DNA from 2 places in the Pseudomonas silensiensis genome. Region 1 is predicted to be linked to the other one. Evidence: riboswitches for the same ligand, from Rfam matches in the RefSeq annotation. Region 1 holds a riboswitch; the other holds the start of a gene.
What was found. Region 1 has a riboswitch for cobalamin ahead of cobO (cob(I)yrinic acid a,c-diamide adenosyltransferase). Riboswitches for the same ligand answer to the same signal wherever they lie in the genome.
Positions count from the first base shown of each region.

Region 2: it holds a riboswitch for cobalamin, as region 1 does, so the genes downstream of both, QF010_RS00390 (CbtB domain-containing protein) here and cobO (cob(I)yrinic acid a,c-diamide adenosyltransferase) in region 1, are expected to answer to the same signal.

Region 1 is NZ_JBNDJH010000014.1:87,217-102,919, reverse strand. Features, by position in the region: gene QF010_RS20380 (hypothetical protein) at 219-443, shown strand; gene QF010_RS20375 (hypothetical protein) at 720-1,202, shown strand; gene QF010_RS20370 (OmpP1/FadL family transporter) at 1,348-2,610, shown strand; gene QF010_RS20365 (glutathione peroxidase) at 2,701-3,252, opposite strand; gene QF010_RS20360 (hypothetical protein) at 3,307-3,429, opposite strand; gene QF010_RS20355 (MFS transporter) at 3,426-4,634, opposite strand; gene QF010_RS20350 (MarR family winged helix-turn-helix transcriptional regulator) at 4,687-5,091, opposite strand; gene QF010_RS20345 (adenosylcobinamide-GDP ribazoletransferase) at 5,146-5,877, opposite strand; gene cobC (alpha-ribazole phosphatase family protein) at 5,880-6,455, opposite strand; gene cobT (nicotinate-nucleotide--dimethylbenzimidazole phosphoribosyltransferase) at 6,452-7,507, opposite strand; gene cobU (bifunctional adenosylcobinamide kinase/adenosylcobinamide-phosphate guanylyltransferase) at 7,504-8,025, opposite strand; gene QF010_RS20325 (cobyric acid synthase) at 8,167-9,618, opposite strand; gene cobD (threonine-phosphate decarboxylase CobD) at 9,615-10,607, opposite strand; gene cbiB (adenosylcobinamide-phosphate synthase CbiB) at 10,600-11,508, opposite strand; gene bluB (5,6-dimethylbenzimidazole synthase) at 11,505-12,161, opposite strand; gene QF010_RS20305 (cobyrinic acid a,c-diamide synthase CobB) at 12,158-13,453, opposite strand; gene cobO (cob(I)yrinic acid a,c-diamide adenosyltransferase) at 13,450-14,061, opposite strand; cobalamin riboswitch at 14,479-14,641, opposite strand; gene QF010_RS20295 (hypothetical protein) at 14,796-15,380, shown strand; gene QF010_RS20290 (PQQ-dependent sugar dehydrogenase) at 15,449-15,703, shown strand, end outside.
Region 2 is NZ_JBNDJH010000001.1:86,593-102,295, forward strand. Features, by position in the region: gene QF010_RS00350 (NEL-type E3 ubiquitin ligase domain-containing protein) at 1-500, shown strand, start outside; gene metH (methionine synthase) at 563-4,273, opposite strand; gene QF010_RS00360 (fatty acid cis/trans isomerase) at 4,429-6,723, shown strand; gene QF010_RS00365 (acyltransferase family protein) at 6,819-7,853, shown strand; gene nfuA (Fe-S biogenesis protein NfuA) at 7,911-8,495, shown strand; gene cobM (precorrin-4 C(11)-methyltransferase) at 8,572-9,318, opposite strand; gene QF010_RS00380 (cobalamin biosynthesis protein) at 9,402-9,815, opposite strand; gene QF010_RS00385 (CbtA family protein) at 9,812-10,519, opposite strand; gene QF010_RS00390 (CbtB domain-containing protein) at 10,531-10,734, opposite strand; cobalamin riboswitch at 10,856-11,084, opposite strand; cobalamin riboswitch at 11,205-11,419, shown strand; gene cobW (cobalamin biosynthesis protein CobW) at 11,520-12,581, shown strand; gene cobN (cobaltochelatase subunit CobN) at 12,585-15,703, shown strand, end outside.

The DNA.
Region 1 (15,703 bases):
AGGATCTTCACCCCGGGCCCAGAACCTTTGCCCTTGATGTGTTGCCTGCCCTCCTAAGTACCTACCTGCCAGCCCAAGCGCGCCAATTTATCAGCGCTTCAAACTGGCTGCTTTGTTCCAGTCGGGTTCTTCGTTCGACCAATGGTGGTCAGCGTCACTGGAACGTTTTAATTTTGCACGGTTCTTATCCGTGTCGCTTGTAGGAACACCCAATGACTATGTCTACTCAAATCCACACCCAGGATGCAATTCGCACCCTAACCAATGCTTTTGCACCAATGAACTGCCTGATCATGGCTGCTCGCAAAGGCTGCTTCAGCTTCACTCTGGTCAACGAACACGGCATCGCTCGTCACAGCGAACGCCTGTACCCCGATCAATACTCCAGCGCCGAGCCGCTGCAGGCCGTGATCGAGCGTACCCGTCAGGCACTGGTTGCCTGATACGCCAGCAAGACTGAAAACCTCAAAAGCCTCGCTCAAAAAGCGGGGCTTTTTATTGCCCGATATTTCTCTTTTTGCTGCCACCGCCTAAGCACTAAGCGATATAACGGTTATAACTCGCAGCTGGAAATATTTTAAAAACAGGCCTTTACGGCGCGAATATGACACTACACTTCAACTCAAGCGGCCTAAACCGCTTCCGGCGAGCCTGATTCGATTCACCCGCTGCCAAGGCCCCTTCAGGTATCGCCGACCATTTCATGTTTCGAGGGTTTTATGGGTATCGCTGCCAGCGAACTGTGCCGTTATGTGATCCGCCCGACATTGATTTACCTCGGGTGCCATAGCGCAACTGCCGAATCCCTGCTGCTGGGCATTGCCGCCAGCCAGTCAGCCCTTGGAACGGCCCTGCATGACCGCCGTGGACACGGCCTGTACCGAATCGCCGAACCCCGCCATCAGGCACTTTGGGACCACTACCTGGCACTTGACCCGGAACGCGCAAGCCTGGTTCGCGGCTTGGCCAGCCAGCATGCTTTCCTGAGTGGTCCGCACCTCGAACTGACCGTCAACCTGCGTTACGCCACAGCCATCGCCTGGCTGCTGGTAGAAGAACAGAACACCCCCCTCCCCGAAGCAGACGACCTGTTGGGAATGGCCCGTATCTGGCGCCAGACCTTCCAGCCTCAAGGACGCCTGAGAGACTTCACCTGCGCCTGGCAAACCTGTGTTTCACCACTGAATCAGGTCGCCTGCTGACCTGCTGTTTCCACAAGATCGCGCAACTGCTGCGATTTTGGTCGGATTGTCCTACAAAACCGCTCTAAATCAAGCATTACAGCCTATAGCGCTGGGACGAAAATGTTGGTAATTTTCGCCCCGGTGATCACCAGGAGTTCTAATAATGAAAAAAGTAATGCTCAAAACCACCCTTAGCCTCGCCGTTACCGTGGCATCCACCCAGATCTTCGCCAGTGGCTTTGCCCTCAACGAACAAAGCATCAGCGGGATGGGGACAGGTTTTGCCGGGCGATCTTCTTCTGCCGACGACGCATCCACCGTTTTTGGCAACCCTGCCGGCATGTCTCGCCTCAAGCGCGAACAAGTGACCGGTGGTGTTGCATTCATCGACGCGCACGCTGATATCAGTGATGCAAGCTCCAGCCCGAATGGCGGTACCAACAAAGGTGACATGGTCCCTTTCATGGGCGTGCCCATGGGCTACTACGTAAAGCCAATCGATGACCATTGGGCAGTCGGTTTCGGCGTCTACGCTCCATTCGGCCTGGTGACCGACTACGAGAACGGCTTCGCCGGCAGATACTTCGGCAGCAAGAGCGAAGTCAAAATCGTGACTCTGCAGCCAACCGTCAGCTACGCCTTCAACGACAAGGTGTCGATCGGTTTCGGTCCGACCATCAACCGCATCGACGGTACCCTGGAATCTAATCTGTCGCTGAACCCGCGCGCAGCGGACGGCTCCGTCAAGATCGAGGGTGACGACACCGCGCTGGGTTACAACATCGGCATCATGGTTCAAGCCCTCGAAAGCACTCGCCTCGGCCTGACCTATCACTCGAAAGTGAAGTACAAGCTCGAAGGTGACACCAAGGTCAACTACGCCCTGCTCGGCCCACTGGGGAACCAGAAGTTCGATGCTTCGCTGGACATCACCACGCCTGAGTCGGTGGACTTCTCGGTCACTCACCAACTGAACGATCAGTGGACCCTTTACGCAGGCAGCACCTGGACTCGCTGGAGCCGCCTGAAAGAGATCTCCGTCGAGAACGAAGGCGTTCCTGCCGCCCTGGCCGCACGCGGCTTTGGCACCATCACTGAAGAGCAGAACTGGCACGACACCTGGGCTCACGCCATCGGTGCTTCCTACCAGCTGAACAAGCAGTGGGTGCTGCGTACCGGCCTGTCGGTTGACCAGGCACCGACCAACAACGTAAACCGCTCCCCTCGCATCCCGACTGGCGATCGCAAGATTTTCAGCCTGGGCGCCGGCTGGAGCCCGACCGACGACCTGACCATCGACGTAGCGTATTCGTACCTGCGCGAAGAGTCGGTCAAGGTCAACAACAGCAACGGCCGTCAGAACTACAGCGCAGAGTATGAAAACTATGCGAACGGTTTCGGTGTTGGCGCGACCTACCGCTTCTGATGATTCACGGCGAACCTGAACCCCTCGCCGCCTGAATCAAAAAAAGCCCCGCTCTCTTGTACAGAGGCGGGGCTTTTTAGTGGGTGTTGATCAGGGTTGCGAGGCCAGTGCCTTTTCCACCGTCTCGATAAATTCGGGGTCATCAGGCTTGGTCAGGCTGGAAAAACTGGCGATCACCTTGCCCTTGCGATCAACCACGTATTTGTAGAAGTTCCACTTCGGCGCGGTGCTCTGCTTGGCGAGAGTCTTGAACAAGTGCGTCGCGTCATTACCGCGCACTTTCTGCGGTTCAGTCATGGTGAACGTCACGCCGTAGTTCACGTAGCAGACCTTGGCTGTCTCTTCGCCATCCTTGGACTCTTGCTTGAAGTCGTTGGACGGAACGCCGATCACCTCCAGCCCCTGATCCTTGTAACGCTGATTCAGCGCCTCAAGGCTTTTGAACTGCGGAGCGAAACCACAGAAGCTCGCAGTATTGACCACCACCAGCGGTTTGCCGGCAAAGCGCTGGCACAGGTCGATGGATTCCTTGGCGCGCAGCTTGGGCAACGAGCCTTGCAGCAGCTCCGGGCATTCGGCCGCTTGAGCCAATCCACTAAACGCTACCAGTAACGCAGGAACTGCAAGCCAGCGCATCAGCATGTCGGTGCATCCTTAGAAATCGTCAAGACCGAAGTTACTCGCCCTCACATCCTGCTAGCAAGCACCCATGCCCAGTTGCATCAACGCCAGCCCGCCCTGATGCCAGCCCCACCACGACAGGGCGAGCAGCAAGGCGCAGACAGCGACGACAGCGATCCGCGGCCAGAGACTGTTCATATCGCACTCATTTGTGTTTGCAGGCGTGCCACCGGCTGCTCACGCACCGGCCAGTTCAGGGCGGCGGCCAACAGGCTCAAGAGAATCGCCACTTGCCAGATCAAGTCATAGCTCCCCGTTCGGTCGTACACCACCCCGCCCAACCAGCCGCCGAGGAACGATCCGAGCTGGTGAAACAGGAAAACAATCCCACCGAGCATGGACAGGTTTCGTACGCCGAACAAGGTCGCGACGGTGCCGTTGGTCAAGGGCACCGTCGACAGCCACAGGAAGCCCATCGCCATGCCAAACAGGTACGCGGTGGTCGTCGTGACGGGCGCCCACAGGAACAACCCGATCACCACTGCTCGCAGCAGATACAGGCCTGTGAGCAAACGTGGCTTGGACATCCGCCCGCCGAGCCAGCCCGCCGTGTAGGTCCCGAATATATTGAATAACCCGATCAACGCCAGCACCGTCGTGCCGACGCTCGCCGGAAGGTGCTGATCCACCAGATAAGCCGGCAAGTGCACGCCGATGAATACCACCTGAAAACCGCAAACAAAGAAACCGAATGCCAGCAGCCAGAACCCCGAATGGGAACAAGCCTCGTGCAGTGCCTCGGACAGTGTTTGCTCATGGCCGAACACCGGCAGCGGTTTGTCCTTGAGCATGCTCACCAGCGGCACAATCAGCGCCACCAGCAGGCCCAGCACCAGCAATGCCGCGGACCAGCCGAGCCAGCCGATCAACCCCAGCGTACCGGGTAACATGGCGAACTGGCCGAAAGAGCCGGCAGCACTGGCGATGCCCATGCCCATGCTGCGTTTCTCTGGCGGTACTGCGCGGCCGACCACGCCGAGGATCACCGAGAACGAGGTGCCGGACAGACCGATGCCGATCAACAGGCCGGCACTCAGGGACAAGGTCACTGCCGAATCCGACAGGCCCATGAACACCAGGCCCAACGCATACAGGACACCGCCGACCAGCACCACTTTCGCGGCGCCGAAGCGGTCGGCCAGCGCGCCGGTGAAGGGTTGCGCCAGGCCCCAGATCAGGTTCTGCAAGGCAATGGCGAAGGCAAACGTCTGACGCCCCCAGCCGAACTCGGCACTCATCGGCGACAGAAACAGCCCGAAGCCGTGCCTTACCCCCAAGGACAACGCGAGAATCAGCGCACTCCCCAACAAAACCCAACCACACGTACGCCACATCGATGTCATTCTTATTCTCCGGTAGCGGGTATATACCCGCTTAAGATCGGAAAAACCGGCATCAGGCCAGTTCGTCCAGCAGTCGCAGCAAGGTTTCACGTTTCTCGGCACCCAAGCGGTCAATCAACCGCTGTTGCGCCGCTTCCCACGCGGGCAAGGCCGCTTTCAGGCGTTCAACACCGGCCTCGGTGAGCATGACGATGCGGTTACGCATGTCTTCGCCCTCGACCAGCATCAACAAGCCTTCACCTTCCAGCACCCGCAGATTGCGCCCCAAGGTGCTGCGATCCAGCCCCATGGCCTCGGCCAACGTGGAAATACTCGGTTTATCCAGACGCTGCAGATTACACAGCAGAGAATACTGGGCAACGTTGATCCCGAAGCCGTCGAGAGCGCCGTCGTAGTGCCTGCTGACGCCACGGGCGGCGCGACGCAGGTTGATGCATAAACATTGGGAGTCGAGCATGGTGCGTGTATATACCCGCGGTTGTGTTAAATCAAGTTACATGATGTGGGAAGTTCAGGCGATCGCCAATCCCACCAGCACCGCGACCTCAAGGATTTCCAGCAACGCCCCCGCCGTATCGCCCGTCGAGCCGCCCAATCGGCGCAGCATCACTTGCCGCAGCCAGACAAACACCAGCGCCGCCAGCACGACGGCCAACACGCCGCTGAGACCGGCAATCAAAACACACGCCAACGCACTCACCGCCAACACCTGCTTGCCCGCCAGACGTGGCAGATGATCGGCCAGCGCTTGCCCCAACCCGCCGGCACGCACATAAGGCGTGGTCAGGAACAAGCCCAGCATCGCGCTGCGCCCGATCAACGGAACGATGATCAGGACAACGGCGTGTTGCTGCTCGATCAATGCCAGTAACGCGGCGAATTTGAGCAGCAACACCAGCACCAGCGTCACGACCGCAATCGGCCCGCTGCGCGGGTCCTTCATGATCGTCAACGTGCGCTCGCGGTCGCCGAACCCACCGAGCCACGCATCGGCGCTGTCGGCCAGGCCGTCCAGGTGCAACGCGCCGCTGAGCAATACCCAAGCCGTCAGCAACAGCGCGGCGTGAAGCAACAACGGAGTGCCGAGCAACAGCCAGTTGAACGCCCACAAAATCCCGCCAAACAGCAGGCCGACCAGCGGATAAAACAGCAGCGACCGCCCCAATTCCTGTGGTTCCGGCATGCCCGGCAGACGAATCGGCAGACTGCTCAAAAATTGCAGGGCGATCCAGAATGGCAACATGGTCAGAGCGCTTCCTTTAACAACACGCCGGATTCGACCGTCAGCGAAAACAACGCGCCATGCCCGACTTCGACGTTGAGCAACTGCTCACGGGGCAATCCCCGCGCCTGAGCCAGCAACAAGCGCATGACTCCGCCGTGACTGATCAGCAACACCCGCTCGCCTGCGTAGGTAGCGTGCAAGCGCTCAACGGCCGCCAACACCCGCGTTGAAAAATCCACCACCGGTTCACCCTGAGGCGGCGTAAACGAATAAGGGTCGGCCCAGAACAATCCCAACGCCTCGGCATCGGTTTCCATCAGCACGGCGGCGCTCTGCCCTTCCCAGGCGCCGAAGTGCAGCTCTTGCAGGTCTTTATCCAGCTGCACCGGCAAACCCAGCTGTTCGCCGAGTTCTTCGGCGAACCGCGCGCACCGCTGCAGTGGCGAGCTGACCAAGCGATCCCAAGGCCCCTGCTCGACCACCGCCGCGCGCATCTGCGCCCAGCCCTTTTCAGTCAACGCATCGTCAAGGCTGCCGCGCAAACCGCCACCGAGTTCGGTTTCGCCGTGGCGCAACAAGTCCAGGTACAAAGTCATGCCGGACGGTCCGCCACAGCGGCCTCGGCGAACGTCGCCATCTGCCCGTGAAGGTCGCACGCCAGACGCAATAACGGCACGGCTAACGCCGCACCACTGCCCTCGCCCAAACGCAGGCCGAGGTCGAGTAGCGGTTCGGCGTTCAGGGTTTCCAGTACATGACGATGACCCGGCTCGGCGCCGCGATGACCGAACAACAGCCACTGACGGCATTCAGGGTTCAAGCGCACCGCCACCAACGCCGCAACGCTGCAAATGAAACCGTCCACCAGCACCGCGACGCCTTCCTGGGCACACGCCAGATACGCGCCGACCAGTGCCGCGATTTCAAAACCGCCGAGGTTGAACAGGGTTTGCAGCGCATCGCCACGCTGAGCGCTGTGCAATGTCAACGCGCGCTCGATAACCTGGGCTTTATGACTGACACCCGCTGCGTTCAAACCCGTGCCCGGCCCGGCCAGATGCACCACCGGGCAATCGAGCAAGGCACAGGCCAATGCGCTGGCCGCGGTGGTGTTGCCGATGCCCATCTCGCCACCGATAAACAACTGCGCACCCGCCGCGATGGCGCGCTGCACGCTGTCGCGGCCGGCCTGCAAAGCGAGCTCGCCTTGAGCCGGCGTCATCGCCGAACCGTCGACGAAATTCGCCGTGCCCAGGCCGATGTTCAAGTGACGCACACCCGGCAAATTCAGCGACGGCGTCACCGTGCCGAGGTCGACAACTTCCAGGGATGCCCCGAGTTGTCGCGCCAACACGCTGATCGCCGCCCCACCGCTGACGAAGTTGTGCAGCATCTGCCCGGTGACTTCCTGGGGAAATGCCGACACCCCTTCTGCGACAACGCCATGATCGCCGGCAAAAATCGCGATCCACAGTTGATCGAGACTCGGTTTGACCTGCCCCTGCATCCCGGCCAATTGCACGGCCACCGACTCAAGCCGACCGAGGGAGCCGGCCGGTTTGGTCAGCTGCTGTTGACGGGCCTGCGCTTGCTCGACCGCTTGAGCATCGATCGGTTTGCAGGGGTTCAGCCACCAGGATTGAGTCATAACGCAGTTCCTTTCAAAGTCAGGGGCAGACCGGCGACGGTCAGGACGACGCGCTGACAGCGCTCGGCCAACGCTTGATGCAGCCAACCGGCTTCATCGACATAGCGGCGAGTCAATTCGCCCAGCGGCACGACACCCATTCCGGTCTCGTTGCTGACAAAAATAATTTCACCCGGCAACGACGCCAGGCAGTCCAGCAATGCATCACGTTCGGCTGACAGCCGCTCGGTGTCGTCGAGCATCAGCAGATTAGTCATCCACAACGTCAGGCAATCCACCAGCAGGCAACGATCGGGGCTGGCGGTTTCGCGCAGGACGCGGGCGAGTTCCACCGGTTCTTCGATCAACGCCCATTCGGCTGGACGACGGGCGCGGTGATGGGCGACCCGCTCGTTCATTTCACCGTCGAGCGGTTGGCTGGTGGCGATGTAAGTCACCGCCAGAGCACTGTCGGAGGCGAGTTTTTCGGCCAGGCGACTTTTACCGGAACGGGCGCCGCCGAGGATCAGTTGGAGCATGGTCATTTACCTTTAAATGGCGGCGTTGCGACTGGCCTCATCGCGAGCAGGCTCACTCCTACAGTGGGTCGATGGCGAACACAAAGTTTATGTTCACTGGCGATCCGCTGTAGGAGTGAGCCTGCTCGCGATGAATTCACCTCAAATCCCGCAGAGTTGACGCAACAACCCGGTATCCAGATGTTTTTCCACCAGATCCGCCAGCCGCTCGATATCGCGCTCACGCAACGCGTGATAATCCACTTCCTGCACTACCTGCAAACCTGCCCAGCGCAACAGGGCACTGCACGCTGCGGGCGATTCAAACAGCCCATGCAGATAGGTGCCGAAAATCTGCCCATCCACGCTTTGCGCGCCATCGCAGCGACCATCGTCCAGTAGCACAGCGGCGTTTTCCAACGCCGGCCCGGTGGTCACGCCGGCATGAATTTCATAGCCGCTGACCGGCGCGTCTTCGAGCGCCAGACGCCCGCGCACATTGCGCAATTGCTTCTCTTCTTCGAGCTGTGTTTCGAACGCCAACAAACCCAAACCGGCGCTGGAACCCGGTGCGCCTTCGAGGCCCAGCGGGTCGTGTAGCTGCTCGCCGAGCATTTGCAGACCGCCGCAAATCCCCAGCACTTTGCCGCCATAACGCAGATGACGACTGATCGCAGTGTCCCAGCCATTGGCGCGCAGATATGCGAGGTCACTGCGCACGCTCTTCGAACCGGGAAGAATAATCAGGTCCGCCGGCGGAATCGCCTGACCGGGGCCGACAAATTGCAGATCCACCTGCGGATGCAAGCGCAGCGGATCGAAATCGGTGTGGTTGCTGATGCGCGGCAGCACCGGCACCAGCACTTTTAGCACCTGGTCGGCCTTGTCGGTCTGACGCTGATCGATGCCGTCCTCCGCTTCCAGGTGCAGGTCCATCACGTAAGGCAGAACGCCGATCACCGGTTTGCCGGTGCGCGCTTCCAGCCAGTCAAGACCCGGTTGCAGCAAAGCGATATCGCCGCGAAATCGGTTGATGATGAAGCCTTTGACCCGCGCCTGCTCGCTGGGCGACAGCAGTTCCAGCGTACCCACCAGATGCGCGAAAACCCCGCCGCGATTGATGTCGGCGATCAGCACCACCGGGCAATCCACCGCCTCGGCAAAGCCCATGTTGGCGATATCTCCGGCACGCAGATTGATCTCGGCCGGCGAACCCGCGCCTTCGACCATGACCACTGGATACGCCGCGCTCAGCCGTTCATGTGAGGCCAGCACTGCTTGCATGGCGATGGCTTTGTAGTCGTGATACGCGACCGCGTTCATTGTGGTGACCGCGCGACCATGGATGATCACTTGGGCGCCGGTGTCGCTGTTGGGTTTGAGCAGCACCGGGTTCATGTCGGTGTGCGGCTCAAGGTTGGCGGCCTGGGCCTGCACCGCTTGCGCACGACCGATCTCGCCACCGTCGGCGGTCACGGCACTGTTGAGCGCCATGTTCTGCGGCTTGAACGGCACGACGCTGACGCCCTGACGCGTGACCCAGCGGCACAACGCCGTCACCAGCGTGCTTTTACCGGCGTCGGAAGTGGTGCCTTGCACCATCAACGTAGTCATTGGGTTTCCTTGGCGTAGGCTTCGAGCGCTTGCGCGAGACGTGTCCAGTCGGCTTCATCGTCGGGCAGGCCGAAACGCAGGCTACTGTTGTGCGTGAACAACCGCAGCAGAATGCCGCGCCGGGCCATGAACTCATGCAGGGCTTCGGCGCGTTCGGTGATCAGCCATTGAAACAAGGCGCAGCCGCCCTGTGGCTTGAAGCCGTGCTGTTCAAGCAGCAGCGCCAGACGCTCGCTGGCTTCATCAGTGCGAACCCGTTGCCGGGCATGCCCTTCGGTATCCAGCAGACAGGCCTGCCCCAGCACCCGCGTCGGCCCGCTGACCGCCCACGGCCCCACTTGCTCGGCCAGCAACTTGAGCAACTTGCGCTCGGCCAGCACGAAACCCAGGCGCACACCGGCCAGGCCGAAAAACTTGCCGAAGGAACGCAGCACGATCAACCCGACCTGATTGGCAAAAGGTGCCAGGCTCAGCTGCGGTGAGTTGTCCATGAACGCCTCGTCCACCACCAGCCAGCCACCGCGCTGCGCCAGCCGCGAGTGCCAGTCGAGCAGACGACTCGGCGTCAGGCTCAGGCCGGTTGGGTTGTTCGGGTTGACCACCACCAACACGTCGAGGCTGTCGAGAAAGAAGTCGACTTCCTGCTCCAGCACTTCACGCACGATGTAGCCATTACGGCGCCACGCTTCAGCGTGTTCGGCGTAACACGGCGAGAGCACGCCGACCTTGCCGACCCTGCGCAAACGCGGCAGCAACTGGATCGCCATTTGCGAGCCGGCCACCGGCAGCACCTGAGCGGCGCCGTAATAATCACAGGCCGCCTGCTCCAGACCGTCATCGGTTTCCGGCAAACGCGCCCAAGCCCGCAACGGGATCTCCGGGACCGGAAACGGCCAGGGCGCGAGGCCGCTGGACAGGTCGAGCCAATCGGCTTCGGCGATGCCGTAATCGAGCGCCGCCTTGCGTAACCGACCACCGTGTTCAAGCATAGAATTCAGCCCCCACGCAGAGGATCAGCAACCATAACCATACCCCGCGCTGGACCAATTGCCAGCCACGGTCGATGGAGTCAGCGTCCGCCGGCACGCCTTCGCCCAGTTGTGGACGCTGATGCAGCTCACCGTGATAAATCGCCGCTCCGCCCAACTCGACACCGAGCGCGCCGGCACCGGCCGCCATCACTGGGCCGGCATTCGGGCTGTCCCAGGTCGGACCTTGGGTACGCCAGCATTTCAGCGCCAGTCGGGTTTTGCCCAGCAGCGCGTAGGTCAATGCCACCAAGCGTGCAGGAATGTAGTTGAGGACGTCGTCGATCTTTGCCGCCGCCCAGCCGAAACGCTCGAAACGTTCGTTGCGGTAACCCCACATCGCATCCAGCGTATTGCTCAAACGGTAGAGCACCACACCGGGCGCACCGGCGACAGCAAACCAGAACAACGCGGCAAATACTGCGTCGCTGCCGTTCTCCAATACGGATTCTGTGGCGGCGCGGGCGACTTCGGTTTTATCCAGTTCGCTGGTCTGGCGGCTGACCAGATAACTGACACGTTTGCGCGCCTCGTCCAGATCATCGCTGCGCAGTGCCTTGGCCACCGGCTCGACGTGTTCACCGAGGCTGCGCATGCCGAGGGCGCAATAGAGCACGAGAATCTCGACGATCCAGCCGACATAGGGCGCCCAGGAAAACGCCGTGGCCAGCAGGGTCAGCGGCAACACCGCAATCACCCAGGCAGTGACGCCATGACTGCGCCAGCCGCGGCCACCGCCATTGAAACGTTGCTCGATACGGTCGGCAAAACGGCCGAACGCCACCAGCGGATGCCAGCGTTTGGGTTCACCCAGCAGCGCATCCAGCGCAACCGCAGCGACACTCAATAACGCCACACTCATTGACTCACTCCCCAATAATTTTCATACAGCAATTCACTGAGCGGACGCGCCTGCGCCCAGCCTTCGAGTACCAGCATCGGTGCCGGATAGAATTCCTTGACCGGGCCGAGGCAAAGAACGGCCAAGGGCTTGGCTCCGGCCGGCAAACCCAACAGGTCCGCCAGCGCTTGCGGTTCGAACAGCGAGACCCAGCCCATGCCGAGCCCTTCAGCGCGGGAGGCCAGCCAGAGGTTCTGGATCGCGCAGGACAACGAGGCCATGTCCATTTCCGGCAAGGTGCGACGGCCGAAGATGTGACGCTCGCGATCGTCCATCAGCGCCGCGACCAGCACTTCGGCGCAGTCGTTGATGCCTTCGACTTTCAGCTTCATGAATTCGTCGGTGCGCTCGCCGAGGGCTTCGGCGGTGCGGATGCGCTCTTCTTCCACCAGTGACTGGATCTTGCCGCGCAGGGCTCGATCACTGATGCGGATGAACCGCCAAGGCTGCATCAGGCCGACACTCGGCGCCTGATGCGCGGCTTCGAGCAGGCGTCGCAGTAACTCGGGCTCGACGGTGCCGCCGCTGAAATGACGCATGTCGCGGCGTTCGCCGATGGCTCGGTAGACCGCCGCGCGCTCAGCTTCGCTGAACGCTAGATCATCTGGGTTCATGGCTTGAACAACGCCGCCATCGCTTGGGGATTGGAAGGGAAATAAAAGTGCACGTAGGACGCGGTCATCCGCCCTTCACGATAAACCGCCTCCGCCCCTCGCCCACCGTTCGGGCTCAGGCCACGAGCGATGGGCTCAAGTTCGGTGCTGGTCAGAGAATGGTGATAGGTGTGTCCGCGCAACGAACCTTCCGGTAACTCGACCGCCTGCAACGCCAGCGCGGCCAGACGCTTTTGCATCACCGCATCGCCGGCCAGCAAGCCGACCAGTTCAGCGCGAGTGCCCTCGACATCGGTCAACGAATCGAGCAGATACAGCATGCCGCCACACTCGGCCAACAACGGTTTCCCCGCTGCATGGTGAGCGCGGATTGCGGCCAGCATCGTAGTGTTCTGTGACAGCGCCATATGATGCAATTCAGGATAACCACCCGGCAGATAAAGACTGTCTGCCTGCGGCAATTGCGTGTCACGGATCGGCGAGAAAAACGACAACTCAGCGCCCATGGCCCGCAGCAAATCCAGGCTGGCGCCGTAGGTGAAGGCAAACGCTTCGTCACGGGCCACGGCAATTCGCACACCGGCCAGCAAAGGCTCGGCAGCGATCACATCTGGCGCGGCGAATTCCACCGCCGGTGGCAGCGCGACCTCGCAACTGCTGGCCAGTGCGTCAGCCGCTGCATCGAGGCGCAGATCGATATCGTTCAACTCACTGGCCTGAACCAGCCCGAGGTGTCGACTCGGCAATTCGATCCCGGTTTCCCGGGACAAGGCGCCGTACCAGCGCAAACCTTCAGTGAGACTGCCTTCCAGTAATTGCGCGTGACGTAGAGTGCCGACGCGGTTGGCCAGCACACCGGCAAACGGCAAGTCCGGCTGATAGCGCGCCAACCCCAGGGCCAGTGCGCCAAAAGTCTGGGCCATGGCAGTGCCGTCGATCACTCCGAGCACCGGCACACCGAAATGTCGCGCCAGATCAGCACTGGACGGCGTGCCGTCGAACAGGCCCATGACGCCTTCGATGAGGATCAGGTCGGCTTCGCCAGCGGCCTCCCACAACAGTCGACGACTTTCCTGCTCGCCGACCATCCACATGTCCAATTGATAAACCGGTGCACCGCTGGCGCGCTCGAGAATCATCGGGTCGAGGAAGTCCGGGCCGCACTTGAACACGCGAACCTTGCGCCCCTGATTGCGATGCAAACGGGCCAGCGCGGCGGTGACGGTGGTCTTGCCCTGACCGGAGGCCGGCGCGGCAATCAGTACCGCCGGGCAATGACGTGGTTGATTCACAGCTCGACGCCTTTTTGCGCTTTGATCCCGGCCTGGAACGCGTGCTTGATCACGCCCATTTCGGTGACGGTGTCGGCCAGTTCGATCATCTCCGGCTTGGCGCCGCGACCGGTCACCACCACGTGCTGCATCGGCGGACGGGCCTGCAAGTCGCTGAGCACTTGATCGAGATCCAGATAACCGTGCTTGAGCGCAATGTTCAATTCATCCAGCACCACCAGGCCGATCGACGGATCACGCAGCAATTCGCACGACACCGCCCACGCAGCTTCAGCGGCCGCGATGTCGCGCTGGCGATCCTGGGTTTCCCAGGTGAAGCCCTCGCCCATCACATGAAAACGCACCTGCTCCGGGAAGCGCCGGAAGAACAGTTCTTCGCCCGTGCTGCTGCGCCCCTTGATGAACTGCACCACGCCACATTGCATGCCGTGGCCCATGGACCGGGCGAGCATGCCGAAGGCCGAGCTGCTTTTGCCTTTGCCGTTGCCGGTCAGCACCAGCAGCAGGCCGCATTCATTCGGGGAGTTGGCGATGCGTTCGTCGATCACGGCTTTTTTGCGCTGCATGCGCGCCAGATGGCGTTCGTCACGATCGGGGGTATCAGTCATGGGGGAGCTCTCCGTTGAGGCTGGATAACGGCGGGCAGGCACAAGAATAGACGGCAAGAAGCCTGGCATCGCCCACCGTGATGCCGCTGGATGGATCAGGCCGGTCTCCGGGCTCATGAGCGGCACTGGGCCCGACTGCGCGCCTTCCCATGTCGATATCGACACAGTGGCTAGGGCCTGTCATCAGCTTTTTCCTATACCGCGCCGGGTCTGCTGTGGCGCAGGGCAAGGCGCGAGGAGCGTGGTTTGGTCGTTCCAAACAAGCTCCGAGCAACGCCGCCCTGCGCCACAGCAGGCCCGGCCCTTCGGGTTGTGTCTGAAAGCGGACCAGACTGCGTTGCAGTCCTTGGCAAGGGAACAACCATTGCCAGCGGACTGCGCCTTGCCTGGTCCGCTTTCAGACCTCAACGCGGTATAGGAAAAAGCTGATGACAGGCCCTCGCGCAGCCTTCACTCATTTACCGTTGCGGGGGCAGCGCCGGGATCATGGCTCTTCGTCGCTTGAAGAGCGTCACTCACCGGCTTCCCTGTTTCACTCTGTCGACCAAGGTCACAGAGCACCTGAAACAAGCCGCGAAGGTTAGAGGGTTGGGGATGGAGCGTCAATTGAAGACGGGCAGCCTGCGAGCGAATAACTGCCGTCGATCAATTATCTGACGCCAATCTTGTGCCACACTCTCAGCAGTGATATCAAAGAGCCACAATCTCACAACACAATAACAAGGGTGAGCCACATGCAAGGCATGATCATCAGCAATCCGAAGCTGGAATTCCTGCGCCCGGTGCTGGAACGCTGGTTTGACTGTATCGACCGCTACAACGCCGTGCGCGGCGATAACGACACGCCTTACTGGTTCGACGAAAAGGCCAACCTGGGCCTGCTTTCCGTCGCGGCGTGGATGGCGGAAATGGTGACGCTGCAACAAACACCGACCCGTAAACAGACCGAAGAAGGCGAACGCAATGGCCGCGCCGATCTGTTTATCGCGGCCAGCGAAGAACGCGCTTACGTGCAAGCGACCCAGCGCTGGCCACGCGTCAACAGCCTGAACCTGACTCAAGCATTGCAGGACATCACCAGCGACGCCAAGCGCATCAGCTACGCCAGCGACCTGAAACTCGGCTGCCTGTTTGTCGCGCCGCAAAAAGCCCAACAAAGCGCCACCCCGGAAGAACTCCAGGACATGGTCGACGACCTGCAAAAGGAACACACCTGCGCGGTGGCCTGGTACTTCCCTTATGCCTATCGCAAATTGCGCAACGAAGCCGGCAACTATCACCCCGGCATTGCCGTGCTGTTCAAGGAAGCACGCGGCTGACCAGTTGAACCATCGATCACCTGCGCTTCTCTATTGATTAGGTCAATGCATTCATAGGGAAGGTCAGCATGCGCAAGCCCCAGCTCGCTCTCGTCATCGTGCTCGCCGGAGGGCTTGCAGCCTGTGGTGAAACCGCCAGGCTGCAAGTCTCCGACGGCATCGGCCCGTCACCCAAGCTGCCAGAACCGAACAAAACCCTGATCCCGACGGTGAACATCGCCCCGGCGATCGGCTGGCCGGACGGCACGAAACCCATCGCCGCGACAGGGACTCAGGTCGCGGCTTTTGCCGAAGGTCTCGATCACCCGCGCTGGCTCTATGTG
Region 2 (15,703 bases), on a different contig from region 1:
GGCTTGGCAGGAGCCTGTTTCGCCTTGGCGAAGTCGAGAAAATCGCTAACCGCGACATTGTCCAGCGCCAGGCACAGCGCCGTTCAACTGATCCGGCGGAAGTGCGGCTGGCCTATCGTATCGGCCTTGCCGAGCGACTTGAGTTGCCGGGGCAACCAAGAGGCATGCGCTACAGCGGCAACGTTTCGTCTGCCATGCTGGATGCGGCCCATGCTGAAGTGATCGCCGCAGAAGAATCGTCGGCATTTATTGATGATTTGGTCGGCCACAAGTACTGGAGCGACTATTTGAAGGGAAAATACCCTGAACGGTTTGTCCAGGTGCGAGAGGGTTTCGCAGGCAGAGAGGATGAGGTAGACGAGGCGTATCCAAACTACGGCGAAGGCGCGCCGGAGCAGTACAAAACCGCCATGCGGGCGATAGAAGCAGACCTTCTTTTCGAGCAAGGAAAGTTGGTGCGCGAATTGTCTGAAAAAGAACGGACGCTGGTGGGGCTTTAACGTTTACTTGCAGCTTTGATAAGAACCCCGGGAGTCGCACCAGTCGACTCCCGGGACCACCATCAGTTGTCGTAACCCAGGTTCGGCGCCAACCAGCGCTCGGTCACGCTCAATTCCTGACCCTTGCGCGACGTGTAGCTCTGGACCTGATCCTTGTCGATCTTGCCCACGGCAAAATACTGCGCCTGCGGGTGAGCGAAGTACCAACCGCTGACCGCTGCCGCCGGGAACATGGCGTAGTGCTCGGTGAGGAACACGCCGCTGCGGCCGGCTTTCATTTCCGAGGCCTCAGGGTCCAGCAACTTGAACAGCGTGGATTTCTCGGTGTGATCCGGGCAGGCCGGGTAGCCCGGGGCAGGGCGGATACCGGTGTATAGCTCTTTGATCAGCGCCTCGTTGTCGAGCGTCTCGTCCTTGGCATAACCCCAGTAGTCTTTACGGACCTGCTGGTGCAGCCACTCGGCGCACGCCTCGGCCAAACGGTCGGCCAGTGCCTTGACCATGATCGAGTTGTAGTCGTCGCCGGCATCCTGATAGGCCTTGGCCACTTCTTCGGCACCGATACCGGCGGTAGTGATGAAACCACCCACGTAGTCGGTCACTTCGCTGTCCTTCGGTGCAACGAAGTCAGCCAGGGAGAAGTTCGGTTTGCCGTCGGTCTTGATGATCTGCTGACGCAGGTGATGCAGCTTGGCAATCGGCTTGCCGTCATCGCCGTAGACTTCAATGTCATCCTCACGCACCTGGTTGGCCGGCCAGAAGCCGAACACCGCACGGGCGCTGATGAGTTTCTCGTCGATCAGCTTGGCGAGCATTTCCTGAGCATCGGCGAACAGCGCGGTGGCGGCTTCACCGACCACTTCATCCGTGAGGATGCGCGGGTACTTGCCGGCCAGGTCCCAGGAGATAAAGAACGGCGTCCAGTCGATGTATTCGGCCAGGACTTTCAGGTCGATGTTGTCCAGCACCTTGGCACCGGTGAACGTCGGTTTGACCGGCTCATAAGTGCTCCAGTCGAACTGCGGCTTCTTGGCGATGGCCGCCGGATAGCTCAGGCGTTCGGTACGGGCGCTGCGGTTGGCGGTGCGCTCGCGGACTTCGATGTATTCCAGGCGAGTCTTCTCGATGAACGCCGGCTTCAATTCCTTGGACAGCAACTGCGTCGCCACGCCCACGGCGCGGGAAGCGTCGGTGACGTAGATCACTGCGTCGTTGCTGTATTTCGGCTCGATCTTCACCGCCGTGTGCGCTTTCGAGGTGGTCGCGCCACCGATCATCAGCGGCAGGTGGAAGTCCTGACGCTGCATCTCGCGGGCGACGTGGACCATTTCATCCAGCGAAGGCGTGATCAGGCCGGAGAGGCCGATGATGTCGCACTTCTGCTCCTTGGCCACCTGCAGGATTTTCTCCGCCGGCACCATCACGCCGAGGTCGACGATGTCATAGCCGTTACAGCCCAGCACCACGCCAACGATGTTCTTGCCGATGTCGTGCACGTCGCCTTTTACCGTGGCCATGAGGATCTTGCCCTTGGCTTCCGGTTTGTCGCCTTTTTCCAGTTCGATGAACGGGATCAAGTGAGCCACGGCCTGCTTCATTACGCGGGCGGATTTCACCACTTGTGGCAGGAACATTTTGCCGGCGCCGAACAGGTCGCCGACGATGTTCATGCCGGACATCAGCGGGCCTTCGATCACTTCGATCGGGCGAGCGAACGACTGACGGGATTCTTCGGTGTCTTCAACGATGTGCGTGGTGATGCCTTTGACCAGCGCATGTTCCAGACGCTTGTTGACGTCCCAGCCGCGCCATTCTTCGGTCTCGGCTTCCTTGACGCTGCCGTCACCCTTGTACTTGTCGGCAATGGCGAGGAGGGCGTCGGTGCCTTCCGGGGTGCGGTTGAGCACTACGTCTTCCACGGCATCACGCAGCTCGGCCGGGATCTGGTCGTAGATCTCCAGCTGGCCAGCGTTGACGATACCCATGGTCAGGCCGTTGCGGATCGCATACAGCAGGAACACCGAGTGAATCGCCTCGCGCACCGGGTTGTTGCCGCGGAACGAGAACGACACGTTGGACACGCCACCGGAGGTCAGCGCGTACGGCAGTTCGTCACGGATGTAGGCACAGGCGTTGATGAAGTCGACAGCGTAGTTGTTGTGTTCTTCGATGCCGGTGGCGATGGCGAAGATGTTCGGGTCGAAGATGATGTCTTCCGGCGGGAAGCCGACTTCGTTGACCAGAATGTCGTAGGAGCGTTTGCAGATTTCTTTCTTGCGCGCTTCGGTGTCGGCCTGGCCGGCTTCGTCGAAGGCCATCACGACGACTGCGGCGCCGTAGCGTTTGCACAGTTTGGCGTGATGAATGAACTGCTCGACGCCTTCCTTCATGCTGATGGAGTTGACGATGCCCTTGCCCTGGATGCACTTGAGGCCGGCTTCGATCACTTCCCACTTGGAGGAGTCGATCATGATCGGTACGCGGGAAATGTCCGGCTCACCGGCAATCAGGTTGAGGAAGGTCACCATGGCCTTCTTCGAATCGAGCATCCCTTCGTCCATGTTGATGTCGATCACCTGGGCGCCGGCTTCGACCTGTTGCAGGGCGACTTCCAGGGCTTCGGTGTAGTTGTCTTCACGGATCAGGCGGGCGAACTTGGCGGAACCGGTGATGTTGGTCCGCTCGCCGACGTTGATGAACAACGAGTTGCGATCGATGGTGAACGGTTCCAGGCCCGACAGGCGGCAGGCCTTTGGAATGTCCGGGATTGCACGCGGCGCATAACCGGCCACCGCTTTGGCGATGGCTTCGATGTGACCCGGCGTGGTACCGCAGCAGCCGCCGACGATGTTGAGGAAGCCGCTTTGGGCAAACTCTTCGATGACCTTGGCCGTTTCCGCCGGCAGTTCGTCGTACTCGCCGAATTCGTTCGGCAGGCCGGCGTTCGGGTGCGCGGAAACGTGGGTGCTGGCCTTGTTCGACAGCTCTTCCAGGTACGGACGCAATTCGCTGGCGCCGAGGGCGCAGTTCAGGCCGACCGAAATCGGTTTGGCGTGGGCCACGGAGTTCCAGAACGCTTCGGTGGTCTGGCCCGAAAGCGTGCGGCCGGAGGCATCGGTGATGGTGCCGGAAATCATGATCGGCAGTTCGACGCCGAGTTCTTCGTACACACCTTGCACGGCGAAGATCGCCGCTTTGGCGTTCAGGGTGTCGAAAATGGTTTCGATCAGGATCAGGTCGGCGCCGCCTTCGATCAGGCCTTTGGTGGCCTCGGTGTAGTTTTCCACCAGTTCATCGAAGGTCACGTTGCGGTAGCCGGGGTTGTTCACGTCAGGCGACAGCGAGCAAGTGCGACTTGTCGGACCGAGCACGCCAGCGACGAAGCGCGGCTTGTCCGGGGTTTCCAGGGTCTTGGCGTCTGCAACCTTGCGCGCCAGACGTGCGCCTTCTACGTTTAGCTCATACGCCAGGCCCTGCATGCCGTAGTCAGCCTGGGACACCTGGGTGGCATTGAAGGTGTTGGTTTCCAGAATGTCGGCGCCGGCATCCAGGTAGGCTTTCTCGATGGCGCCAATCACGTCCGGGCGCGTCAGGATCAACAGGTCGTTGTTACCCTTGACGTCACTTGGCCAGTCGGCGAAGCGTTTGCCGCGGTAATCCTGCTCCTCGAGCTTGTAGCTCTGGATCATCGTGCCCATGCCGCCATCGAGAATCAGGATGCGCTCTTTGAGGGCGTGCTTGAGAGCTTGAAGGCGAACACTGCGATCGGACATTTGGACTACTCGGAAAGACCATGACGAAGGGGCGGGATAATAGCAAACCTGTGCGGTTTTAGAGCATGTCCCGGTTTTGCATGAATATCGCTCATGTTGGAGTGGGGTGCAGATCGGTAGAATCGCGGCGTTTTTTCATGATCGGGACCAGGGATATGTCTTATCGCGTCATCAGCATGGTGTTGCTGTTTTTAAGCTGGGGCGCTGCCGCGCAGGATCCGGCGATTTCCTCTGCCATTTCCTACAGCCGCGATATACAACCGATCTTCACCGAAAAGTGTGTGGCCTGCCATGCCTGCTACGACGCCGCCTGTCAGCTCAATCTGGGCAGTGGCGAAGGGGCTGCTCGTGGCGCCACCAAGATCCCGGTCTACGACGGCGATCGCCGCCAGGCTGCCGCGCCAACCCGGCTGTTTTATGACGCCTTCGGTAAACGCGCCTGGCAGCAAAAGGACTTCTATTCGGTGCTCGACACTCAGGGCAGTCAGGCCGCGTTGATGGCGCGGATGCTTGAGTTGGGCCACAAAACTCCCTTGCAACCCAACGCCAGGTTGCCGGAGGACATCGTCCTTGGTCTGAACCGGGAAAACATGTGCGCCTTGCCGGCCGAATTCGACGGTTACGCCAAATCACATCCCCAAGAGGGCATGCCGCTGGCGGTCACCGGCCTGACCGACCAGCAGTACCAGACGCTGCAACGCTGGCTGGCGTCCGGCGCGCCGATTGACGAGCAAGGTCTGGTGCCGAGCGCCAAGGAAGCGATGCAGGTGGTGCAGTGGGAGAACCTGCTCAATGCACCGGGCGCACGGCAAAGCCTGGTGGGACGCTGGTTATTCGAGCATTGGTTTCTCGCTCATCTCTATTTCAAGGACGGCGAGCCGGGGCATTTCTTTCAGTGGGTGCGTTCGCGCACGCCGACCGGTCAGCCTATCGATCTGATCAACACACGCCGCCCGAATGACGACCCGGGCACTCAGGTGTATTACCGCTTGTGGCCGGTGCAAGGCGTGATTGTGCAGAAGACCCACATCACCTACCCGCTGAGCGCGGCGAAGATGGCACGGATCAAAAGCCTCTTCTATAACGGCAACTGGCAGGTTCACGCCTTGCCGGGCTACGGGCCGGAGCGTCGGGCCAATCCGTTCACTACGTTCGAGGCGATCCCGGCCCAGGCGCGTTATCAATTCATGCTCGATAACGCCGAATACTTCGTTCGTACGTTTATTCGCGGCCCGGTGTGCCGCGGTCAGATCGCCACCGACGTGATCCGCGATAACTTCTGGGCAATGTTCCAGGCGCCTGAGCACGACCTCTACATCATCGATCCGAAGTACCGCGGCCAGGCCACGCCGTTGCTGGCGATGCCGGGGCAGAACGACGATGTCGGCAGCATCCTGAGCCTGTGGCATGACTACCGCGACAAGCGTAACGAGTACGAGGTGTTGCGCCGTGACAGTTACGCCGATGCGCCAGCGCCGAGCTGGTCGACCTTATGGGCTGGCAACGATAACGCCTTGCTGACGATCTTCCGGCATTTCGACAGCGCCTCGGTGAGCAAAGGCCTGATCGGTGACGTGCCGCAAACGATGTGGCTGTTCGACTTCCCGCTGCTGGAGCGCACTTATTATCAGTTGGCAGTCAATTTTGACGTGTTCGGCAACGTCTCCCATCAGGCGCAAACCCGGCTGTATTTCGACCTGATCCGCAATGGCGCCGAGCAGAACTTCCTGCGCTTGATGCCCGCCGACTCGCGGGACGACTACCTCGACGACTGGTACCAGAGCGGCGGCAAATTCAAGATGTGGCTGAACTACGAGGCCATCGATAACGACAAAGAGACGGCGCTGGTACTGGACGAAAAAGACCCGAAACGCGATTTCGCCCTGCAGCTGCTCACCCGTTACGGCGACCTCAACGCCAAGCCTGATCCGATCAACCGTTGTGACGGCGCTTACTGCTCGCGGCCGAACATCGATCTGGCCTTGCAGAGCGCCGAGCAGGCCTTGAGTCGCCTGACTTCGCGTCCGGCGGCCGGGCTGAAGGTTATCGATCAGTTGCCGGAAGCGACCCTGCTGCGCATCGAAACCGCGAGCGGCAAGCGCGAGGTTTACAGCCTGCTGCGCAACCGCGCGCACAGTAACGTCGCGTTCCTGCTCGGTGAATCCCTGCGTTATCAACCGGGGCTCGACACGATTACCATTTTTCCGGGCGTGCTCAGCAGCTATCCGAACTTCATGTTCAATATTCCGGCCGAGCAAGTGCCTGAGTTCGTGGACGAGATGGAAAACGCCAAGGACGCCAATCGCTTCGAAAAAATCATCGAGCGCTGGGGCATTCGCCGCAGCCATCCGCAGTTCTGGTTCTACTTCCATGACCTGAGCCGGTACGTCCACGAGACCGATCCGGTGGAAGAGGGCGTGCTGGACATGAACCGGTACGAGAATCTTTGATCGACCTTTGACTGTTGGCCGGTGTCGGATTTATCAGGCACCGCAGATTCCAAGGGATCTGCGGTGGTTTAACTCCGGGATCGGGAGGGCCGTCGATGTTGATTTCAGTACAGGCACTGCGCGCGCTCGCGGCCTGGACGGTGGTCTGCCACCATTTCATGCAGATATTTTTCGACTTCCAGGCCCGTGGGCCGGTAGGACAAATGTTCATCGACAAGGGGGCGGTGGGGGTCGACATCTTCTTCGTCATCAGTGGGCTGGTGATTTTCCTGTCCACCGAGGGCAAATCACTGCCGCCGGGGCGCTTTCTGCTGTATCGGCTGTTCCGCATCGTTCCGGCGTACTGGCTGTATACGGTGTTGATGGCGCTGTTGGTGGTATTCGCTCAACCGATTCTGCCGGATCAGACCGTCGACTGGTCGCATTTCCTGCTATCGCTGTTGTTCATTCCCACGGAAAACCCTGGCGGCTACGGGATTTATCCGACGCTCAACGTCGGCTGGACCCTCAACTACGAAATGCTCTTCTATGTGCTGTTTGCCTGGGCGCTGCTGTTCCGCATGCAGGTTCGGCTGCTGATCGTCGCGGCGCTGCTGTTTGCGGTGTGTCAGGCCTGGACCGGCTACGGCTGGATCAGCGAGTTCTACCGCTCGGACATTGTTTATGAATTCTTGCTGGGGATGGCCATCGGCATGATTTACCGTCGCGGCTGGATCAAGCCCGGGTTCTGGCTCCCGTTGCTGGGCATTGGCGGCGCGTTGCTGGCGATTTATCACCTGGCGCCGCAGCCACGGTTGCTGGCCTGGGGCCTGCCGAGCGCGGTGCTGGTGATGGCGTGCATGGCGCTGGAGCGCTATTTCGAGCATGGCCGGGTGCTCAAACTGCTGGGCGACTGCTCCTACTCGGTGTACCTGATGCACGTGTTGGTGCTGTCCGCCGGTGGTTTTGTCGCACAGCGTTATGGCATCAATCCCTACGTGATGTTCGCCGTTTGCGTCGCGACAATCGGTCTGGGCTCGTGGGCAAGTTACGAATGGGTGGAAAAATGCAGCTATCGGTGGCTTAAAGGCCGAATCGACGGCGAATTGGCTGTCGAGGCAGTTCCGGCTCTTTCCCGACAAAAATACTAGGACTTTGTACGGCGCGATGATTGGCGTAAACTGCGCCCAAGCCTGCGAGGAGTTTCCATGACCGCTATTACCATTACCGACGCCGCCCACGATTATCTGGCTGATCTGCTCTCCAAGCAGAACACCCCAGGCATCGGCATCCGCGTCTTTATCACCCAGCCTGGCACCCAGTACGCCGAAACCTGCATTGCTTATTGCAAGCCGGGCGAAGAAAAACCTGAAGACACGGCGCTGGGGCTCAAAAGCTTCACCGCTTACATCGACTCGTTCAGCGAAGCCTTCCTGGACGATGCGGTAGTCGATTACGCCACCGATCGTATGGGCGGCCAGCTCACCATCAAGGCGCCAAACGCCAAAGTGCCGATGGTCAACGCCGACAGCCCGATCAACGAGCGTATCAACTATTACCTGCAAACCGAGATCAACCCGGGGCTGGCCAGCCACGGCGGTCAGGTCAGCCTGATCGATGTGGTCGATGACGGCATCGCCGTGCTGAAGTTCGGCGGCGGTTGCCAGGGCTGCGGCCAGGCAGACGTCACCTTGCGCGAAGGCATCGAGCGCACCTTGCTCGAGCGCATTCCCGAGCTCAAGGGCGTTCGTGACGTCACCGACCACACGCAGAAAGAAAACGCCTACTACTAAGGTGTTCGCTGCAGAAACGAAAAAACGGCACCCGTGAGTGCCGTTTTTTTATGGGCAATAATAAGCTGTGAGTGCTTCAGGGTCTGTAGAGATGCGCATGCCCGGCACGGTACAGCGACGACTCACTAAAGTGATCACTGCCCAACACCCGGCCCACCAAAATCAACGCCGTGCGCCGAAACCCCTTGGCTTCAACCTTCGCGGCAATGTCTTCCAGCGTCCCCACCACCCAATCCTGATCCGGCCAGGTCGCCCGGTGAATCACCGCGATCGGGCAGTCCGCGCCGTAATGCGGCAGCAACTCGGCCAGGATTTTCTCCAGATGATTGACCCCCAGATGGATCGCCATGGTCGCCCCGTGCTGCGCCAGGCTGCCGAGCTCTTCGCCGGCGGGCATCGCAGTCTTGTCGGCGTAGCGGGTCAGGATCACGCTTTGCGACACGTCCGGTAACGTCAATTCCGCACCCAGAAGCGCGGCGCAGGCCGCCGTGGCCGTGACGCCGGGAATGATTTCAAACGGGATGTCGAGTTCGCGCAGGTAGCGGATCTGCTCGCCAATCGCACCGTAAAGACTCGGGTCGCCGGAGTGCACCCGGGCCACGTCCTGGCCCTTGGCATGGGCGGATTTGATCAGCTCGATGATCTGTTCCAGGTGCAGTTCGGCGCTGTTGACCACCTGCTCGGCGCGATGGCCATCCAGCACGGCGGTGGGCACCAGGGAGCCGGCATAGATGATCACCGGGCAGCTGCGAATCAGCCGTTGGCCTTTGACCGTGATCAGTTCCGGGTCGCCGGGACCTGCGCCAATGAAGTAGACGGTCATCGTCGGTTCCTGTGAGAAAAAGAGGCTGGGCAAGGCTTCAGATGAAGATTGCTCATGATCGAAGGCGGGGATTATCGAGGATTTCAGGCGGCGCCGGCCAATGCCAAGGTGGCCTGGGCATATTTTTGTCGTGGAATCAGCAACTTTGCCGGTGCCTGGGCCAGCTGTTCGGCCAGGGCCAGGGCGGCACTTTCCGCGACGCCGTAGCAGCCGGTGCGTTCGAACGCGATGTCCGAGCGGTGGCTGAGTTGCGGTTGATAGCCGGCCAGTTGTTCGCTGCTGAAGTACATCAGTGGGAGTGCGAGTTGTTCGGCCAGTTCGATCAAGCCAGGTTCTTCGCGCTTCAGGTCGATGCTGGCCAGGGCCTTGATCTGGTGAAGTCCGATTTTATGAGCCTGTAACGCCTGATCGAGCAGCGCCCGCAGCGTGCTGACGGGGCAGCCGCGCTGGCAGCCCAGGCCGACCACTAACGTCGGCGCTGTGCTGATCTCAGTCATGCGTGGTATTGACCATCGCTTTTGCGGCGGAACAACCAGGCACTGATCAGGCCCAGGGCCAGCCAGAATGCCACGTTGGTCAGCTGCGAAGCGATTTTGAACTGAGCTTCCAGGGCTTCCGGTGCCATCATCGAGTGGACTTCCGGTTGTGGTGCGCCGATCACATGAGGAACAGCCAGAATGGCCACGCCGAGCACTTTCATCAGCCAGTGACGGCTGAACACGATCAATGCGATGCCGACCGCGGTGGAGGCTGCCGTGCCGATCCACCAGATCTGCCGTTGCGCCAAATCAGCCGCGGCAGTGCCCGGCAGCTCGGGCGGCAGACCAAGGGTCGGTGCCAGCACGAACGTGGCGTAACCGGCCAGGCCCCAAAGCAGGCCTTGGGAGGTTTTGGTCGGTGCGCGCAAGGTGTAAAGACCGGCCAGCATCAGGGCGAAACCGACCGCTACCACCAGGTTGCCGCCGGTGGTGGACAGCACGCGCTGCCAACCGTCTTCCGGTTCCCAGGCTTCGGCATCGTGAGTGTGAGCGGCGACAGCACCTGCGGCGTGTTCGTGAACTTCAACAGCAGCCGGCTCGGATTTTTCGTAAGTCTCGGCCTGCAGAATCAGCGGAGCCACCCAGAAGCTTTGCAGCAGGGTCAGCAACAGGGCGGCCAGAAGCCCGGTGAACCCTGCGGTTTGCGCAATACGCTTGATCATGTCATCAGGTCTCAATGGCACGGGAATGCAGAGCTGTGGCGGGTATCGTGAGCGGCGTTGTGCACTGCTTCGATGTGCGAGAAACCGGCGAAATACACAAGGCACGCACCCAGGATCGACGCGCATGCGGCGGCGGTCAGGCGTTGAGTCAGGGTAATGGTGGTGCTGGCGGTGCTCTTATCGGTGTTGCTGCCGGTACTGCTGATGATCGACATGGCGCTTCCCTCTGGTCTGTCAGCGGGTGATATAGAGCGCATGGAAGACCCCTGCGAGTCGGGCACGCAGAGGTTCAAACAGCGCCCGCCCACCGCGGGTTTGTTGTTCAGTGATCGTAATGCTCACTTTGTGTTGCGGGCCGGTCTCCGGGCTCACGAGGGGCACTGGCTTTCGCCTTGACCTGCAAGCATCACCTTCCCATGCCGAACTGCTGGCACAGTGGATCTGACGCTTCGCTCGCTTACCGTTGCGGGGGCAGCACCGGACTGACATGACTTTAGAGTAAAGCACATGATTCACCGGTTTCCCGTTTCACCCTGTGAAGGGCACCCGTAACAAGGCGTGTAGGAGAGCATGGGCGGGGGTTGGGCGTCAATTGGCAAGGGTTCTCAACTCGGTACCCAGGTGGATACCTGTGGTGAGGGGATCGCAATCAACTTGCGGACATTGACCCGCCCCGACACGATGCGTAGCCTTGCGCTTTCGAGGTTCTTCGGCGTCTGCCGAAGCTAAGAAGGGAACGCGGTCGATGCCGCGGCTGCCCCCGCAACTGTGAACGGTGATGTTCGCTGCCACGCCACTGCAAACCCTGTGCAACGGGTTCGCGGGAAGGCGCAGCGAATGCCAGGCCCACAAGCCCGGCAAACCGTCAGCCAGGAGACCTGCCTCGACACAGATTCTCACTACAACCGGGCGGGGTGATCCGGTGGCGAACTCTTCCGCGCGCGCATCCGTCGCAGCGATTGTCGTCCCGTATGCCCGCCACCTTGCCAAAGGGCATCCGATGAAAACACTGGCCAAACTCCCCGTCACCATCGTTACCGGCTTCCTCGGCTCGGGCAAAACCACCTTGCTGCGGCACATGCTCGACAACGCTCAGGGCCGTCGTATTGCGGTGATCGTCAACGAGTTCGGCGAGCTGGGCATCGACGGCGAGATCCTCAAGCAGTGCTCCATCGGCTGCACTGAAGAAGAAGCCAACGGCCGCGTCTACGAATTGGCCAACGGCTGCCTGTGCTGCACCGTTCAGGAAGAATTCTTCCCGGTGATGCGCGAATTGGTCGCCCGTCGCGGTGACCTCGACCACATCCTCATCGAAACCTCGGGCCTGGCCCTGCCAAAACCGCTGGTACAAGCCTTCCAGTGGCCGGAAATCCGCAGCGCCTGCACCGTTGACGCGGTCATCACCGTGGTCGACAGCCCGGCGGTCGCCGCTGGCACCTTCGCGGCGTTCCCGGACCAGGTCGATGCCCAGCGCAAACTCGACCCGAACCTGGACCACGAATCGCCGCTGCACGAGCTGTTCGCCGATCAACTGGCCAGCGCCGACCTGGTGATCCTCAACAAGGCCGACCTGATCAGCCCTGAAGACCTGGCCCGTGTACGCCTGGAAGTCGCTGAAGAACTGCCGCCTGCAGTAAAAGTCATCGAAGCCAGCAGCGGTCGCGTGCCACTGGACGTACTGATCGGCCTCGGCGCCGGCTCCGAAGAACACATCGACAGCCGTCACAGCCATCATGATCATCACCATGAAGGTGAAGACGATCACGACCACGACGCGTTCGACTCCATCTCCATCGAACTGCCTCAAGCCGACGAAAGCCTGCTGCTGGACGCGCTGACCCAATTGGTGGTCCAGCACGGCATTCTGCGCGTGAAAGGCTTCGCGGCGATCCCGAACAAGCCGATGCGCCTGCTGATCCAGGGCGTGGGCACCCGTTTCGACAAGCACTTCGACCGTCAGTGGGGCGCCGCTGAAGCGCGCACCACGCGTCTGGTGTTGATCGGCCAGGAACTGGACGCCGCGCTGCTCGAATCGCAATTGCGCGCTGCGCTCAGCGTTTAAGCCATGCACCTGCTCAGGACCCAGCCCGGCGGTTTCGTGTCGGATGACAACATTGCCGACCTTGGACAAACCCCCGCCGAGCTGGTGATCCTGTGCAGCGGCGACTCCAGCCTCGCGCTGCTCGCCGAAGCCGCGCAGCAGTTGCCCGACGATTACCCGAGTGTGCGCCTGGCCAACCCGATGCAGGTGCAGAACCACGCGTCGGTCGACCTGTATGTCGACGAAGTGCTGCGCCACGCCAAGGTGATTCTGATTTCGCTGCACGGCGGCATCGCCTATTGGCGTTACGGCGTGGAGCAACTGGTGCAACTGTCGGAGCGCGGCGTGCAGCTGATTCTGGTGCCCGGCGATGACCGCCCGGACCCGGAACTCAGCGACCTAAGCACGGTGGGCGCGGAAGACCGCGACCGCCTCTGGCAGTTTCTGCGTCAGGGCGGCATGAGCAATGCCCTGGATTTTTTCCGCTGCCTCGCCAATCGTTGGCTGGATCGCGATTACGCCTGGGCCGAGCCGCAAACCCTGCCGCGCACGGCGATTTACCACCCGCACAAAAGCCCCGCTGAACTGAAGGATTGGCAAGCCGATTGGCAAGCCGATCAACCGGTCGCGGCGGTGCTGTTCTACCGCTCGCATTTGCAGGCGGCGAACACCGGTTTCATCGATGTTTTCTGCCAGCGTTTGCAGGCGGCAGGGTTGAACCCGTTGCCAATTGCCCTGGCCAGTTTGAAAGAGCCCGGCTGCCTGACGGTGGTCGAGGACCTGTTGGACGAAGTCGAGGCGGGGGTGATTCTCAACACCACCGGTTTCGCGCAATCCAGCCCTGAAGCGCCGCATTTGCGACCGTTTCGCCGCAACATTCCGGTGATCCAGGCGATCTGCGCTCAGGACAACGAACCCGGTTGGCGCGCCAGCGAACAAGGCCTCGGTCCGCGTGATCTGGCGATGCACATTGCGCTGCCGGAACTGGACGGGCGGATCATCAGCCGACCGATCAGCTTCAAAGACCTGGCCTGGCGCAGCGAGCGCAGCCAATCCGATGTGGTCTGCTATCGACCACAACCGGAACGCATGGATTTTGTCGCCGAACTGGCGCGGCGCTGGATTGATCTGGCGCGAGTGCCCAATGCTGAAAAACGCATCGCCTTGATCCTCGCCAATTATCCGACCCGCGACGGTCGCATCGGCAATGGTGTCGGCCTCGACACTCCGGCCGCGGCGCTGAACATCCTGCGTGCGCTGCATAAAGAAGGTTATCCGCTGCCCGCCGAATTGCCCGACACGGGCACCGCGTTGATCCAGCAATTGCTCGGCGGCGTCAGCAATGACCTCGACACCCTCGACCAGCGTCCGTGTCAGCAAAGTCTGTCGATGGACGACTACCTGCTGATGTTCAACGCCTTGCCCGAGTCCAATCGCCAAGCCGTGCTGGAACGTTGGGGCGCGCCGCAAAGCGATCCGATGTGCCGTGGCGGGCGAATGATGATCGCCGGGCTGCGTTTTGGCCTGACCTTCGTCGGCATTCAACCGGCGCGGGGTTATCAGGTGGACCCGAGTGCGGTGTATCACGACCCGGACCTGGTGCCGCCTCACGGTTATCTGGCGTTCTATTTCTGGTTGCGCAACACCTACGGCGCCCACGGCGTGATCCACGTCGGCAAGCACGGCAACCTCGAATGGCTGCCGGGCAAAGGCGTCGGGCTGTCCGAGCATTGCTGGCCGGATGCGCTGCTCGGTCCGCTGCCGAACATCTATCCCTTTATCGTCAACGATCCGGGCGAGGGCGCCCAGGCCAAGCGCCGTACGCAGGCGGTGATCATCGATCACCTGATGCCGCCGCTGACCCGCGCTGAAACGTACGGCCCGTTACGCAACCTCGAATTACTTGCCGACGAGTATTACGAAGCGCAATTGCTCGATCCGCGCCGTGCCCGGGAATTGCAGCGCGACATCCTGCAATTGGTGCGCGAGACGCACATCGACCGCGAACTGCAACTGGACGAAAAACTCGACAGCGATGCCGATGCGGCGATCTGGCTGCCGCGTCTGGACACCTATTTGTGCGACTTGAAAGAGTCGCAGATTCGCGACGGCCTGCATGTGTTTGGCGAGTCACCGACCGGGCGATTGCGCATCGATACCTTGTTGGCGTTGTTGCGCATTCCGCGTGGCGATGGGCGTGGTGCGCAATCGAGTCTGCTGCGGGCCTTGGCCAAGGCGTTCACGTTGGGCTTCGATCCGCTGGATTGTGCGCTGGCCGAACCTTGGACCGGACCGCAGCCGATGGAACTGCAATCCCTCAGTGATGAAGTCTGGCGCACGGCGGGCGATACCCGCGAGCGTCTGGAGCTGTTCGCCGCGCAACTCATCACGCAAACCCTGAATACCAACGCCGAACCCTTTGGAAACGAGCCTTTGTGGCGAGGGAGCTTGCTCCCGTTGGTTCGCGAAGCGGACCCAAAAGATGGGACTGCTGCGCAGTCCAGCGGGAGCAAGCTCCCTCGCCACAAAGGCCTGCTCCCACAGGAGGCGAGTTGGGATGAGGTCAGCGCCATCATCGACAGCCTGCGCGAAGTCGTCGCGCCTAGGCTGGACGCCTGCGGCCCGGCGGAAATGCGCGGTCTGCTCGACGCCCTGAACGGCCGCTTCGTGCCGGCCGGCCCCAGCGGTGCGCCGAGTCGCGGTCGGCTCGATGTGCTGCCGACCGGGCGCAACTTCTATTCGGTGGACGTGCGTAACCTGCCGACCACCACCGCGTGGCGCATCGGTTTCCAGTCGGCCAACCTGATTCTTGAACGACACCTGCAAGACCATGGCGATCACCTGCGTCAGCTCGGTCTGTCGGTGTGGGGCACCGCGACCATGCGCACCGGTGGCGACGACATCGCCCAGGCCATGGCGTTGATGGGCGTGCGCCCGGTCTGGGCGACGGGCAGTCAGCGGGTCGACGACTTCGAAATTCTGCCGCTGAGTCTGCTGGACCGTCCGCGCGTGGACGTGACGTTGCGCGTCTCCGGATTCTTCCGCGATGCCTTTGCCAATCTGATCCGCCTGTTCGACGCCGCCGTGCAAGCGGTCGCCGCCCTCGACGAACCGGACGACCTCAACCCCTTGGCCGCCAAGGT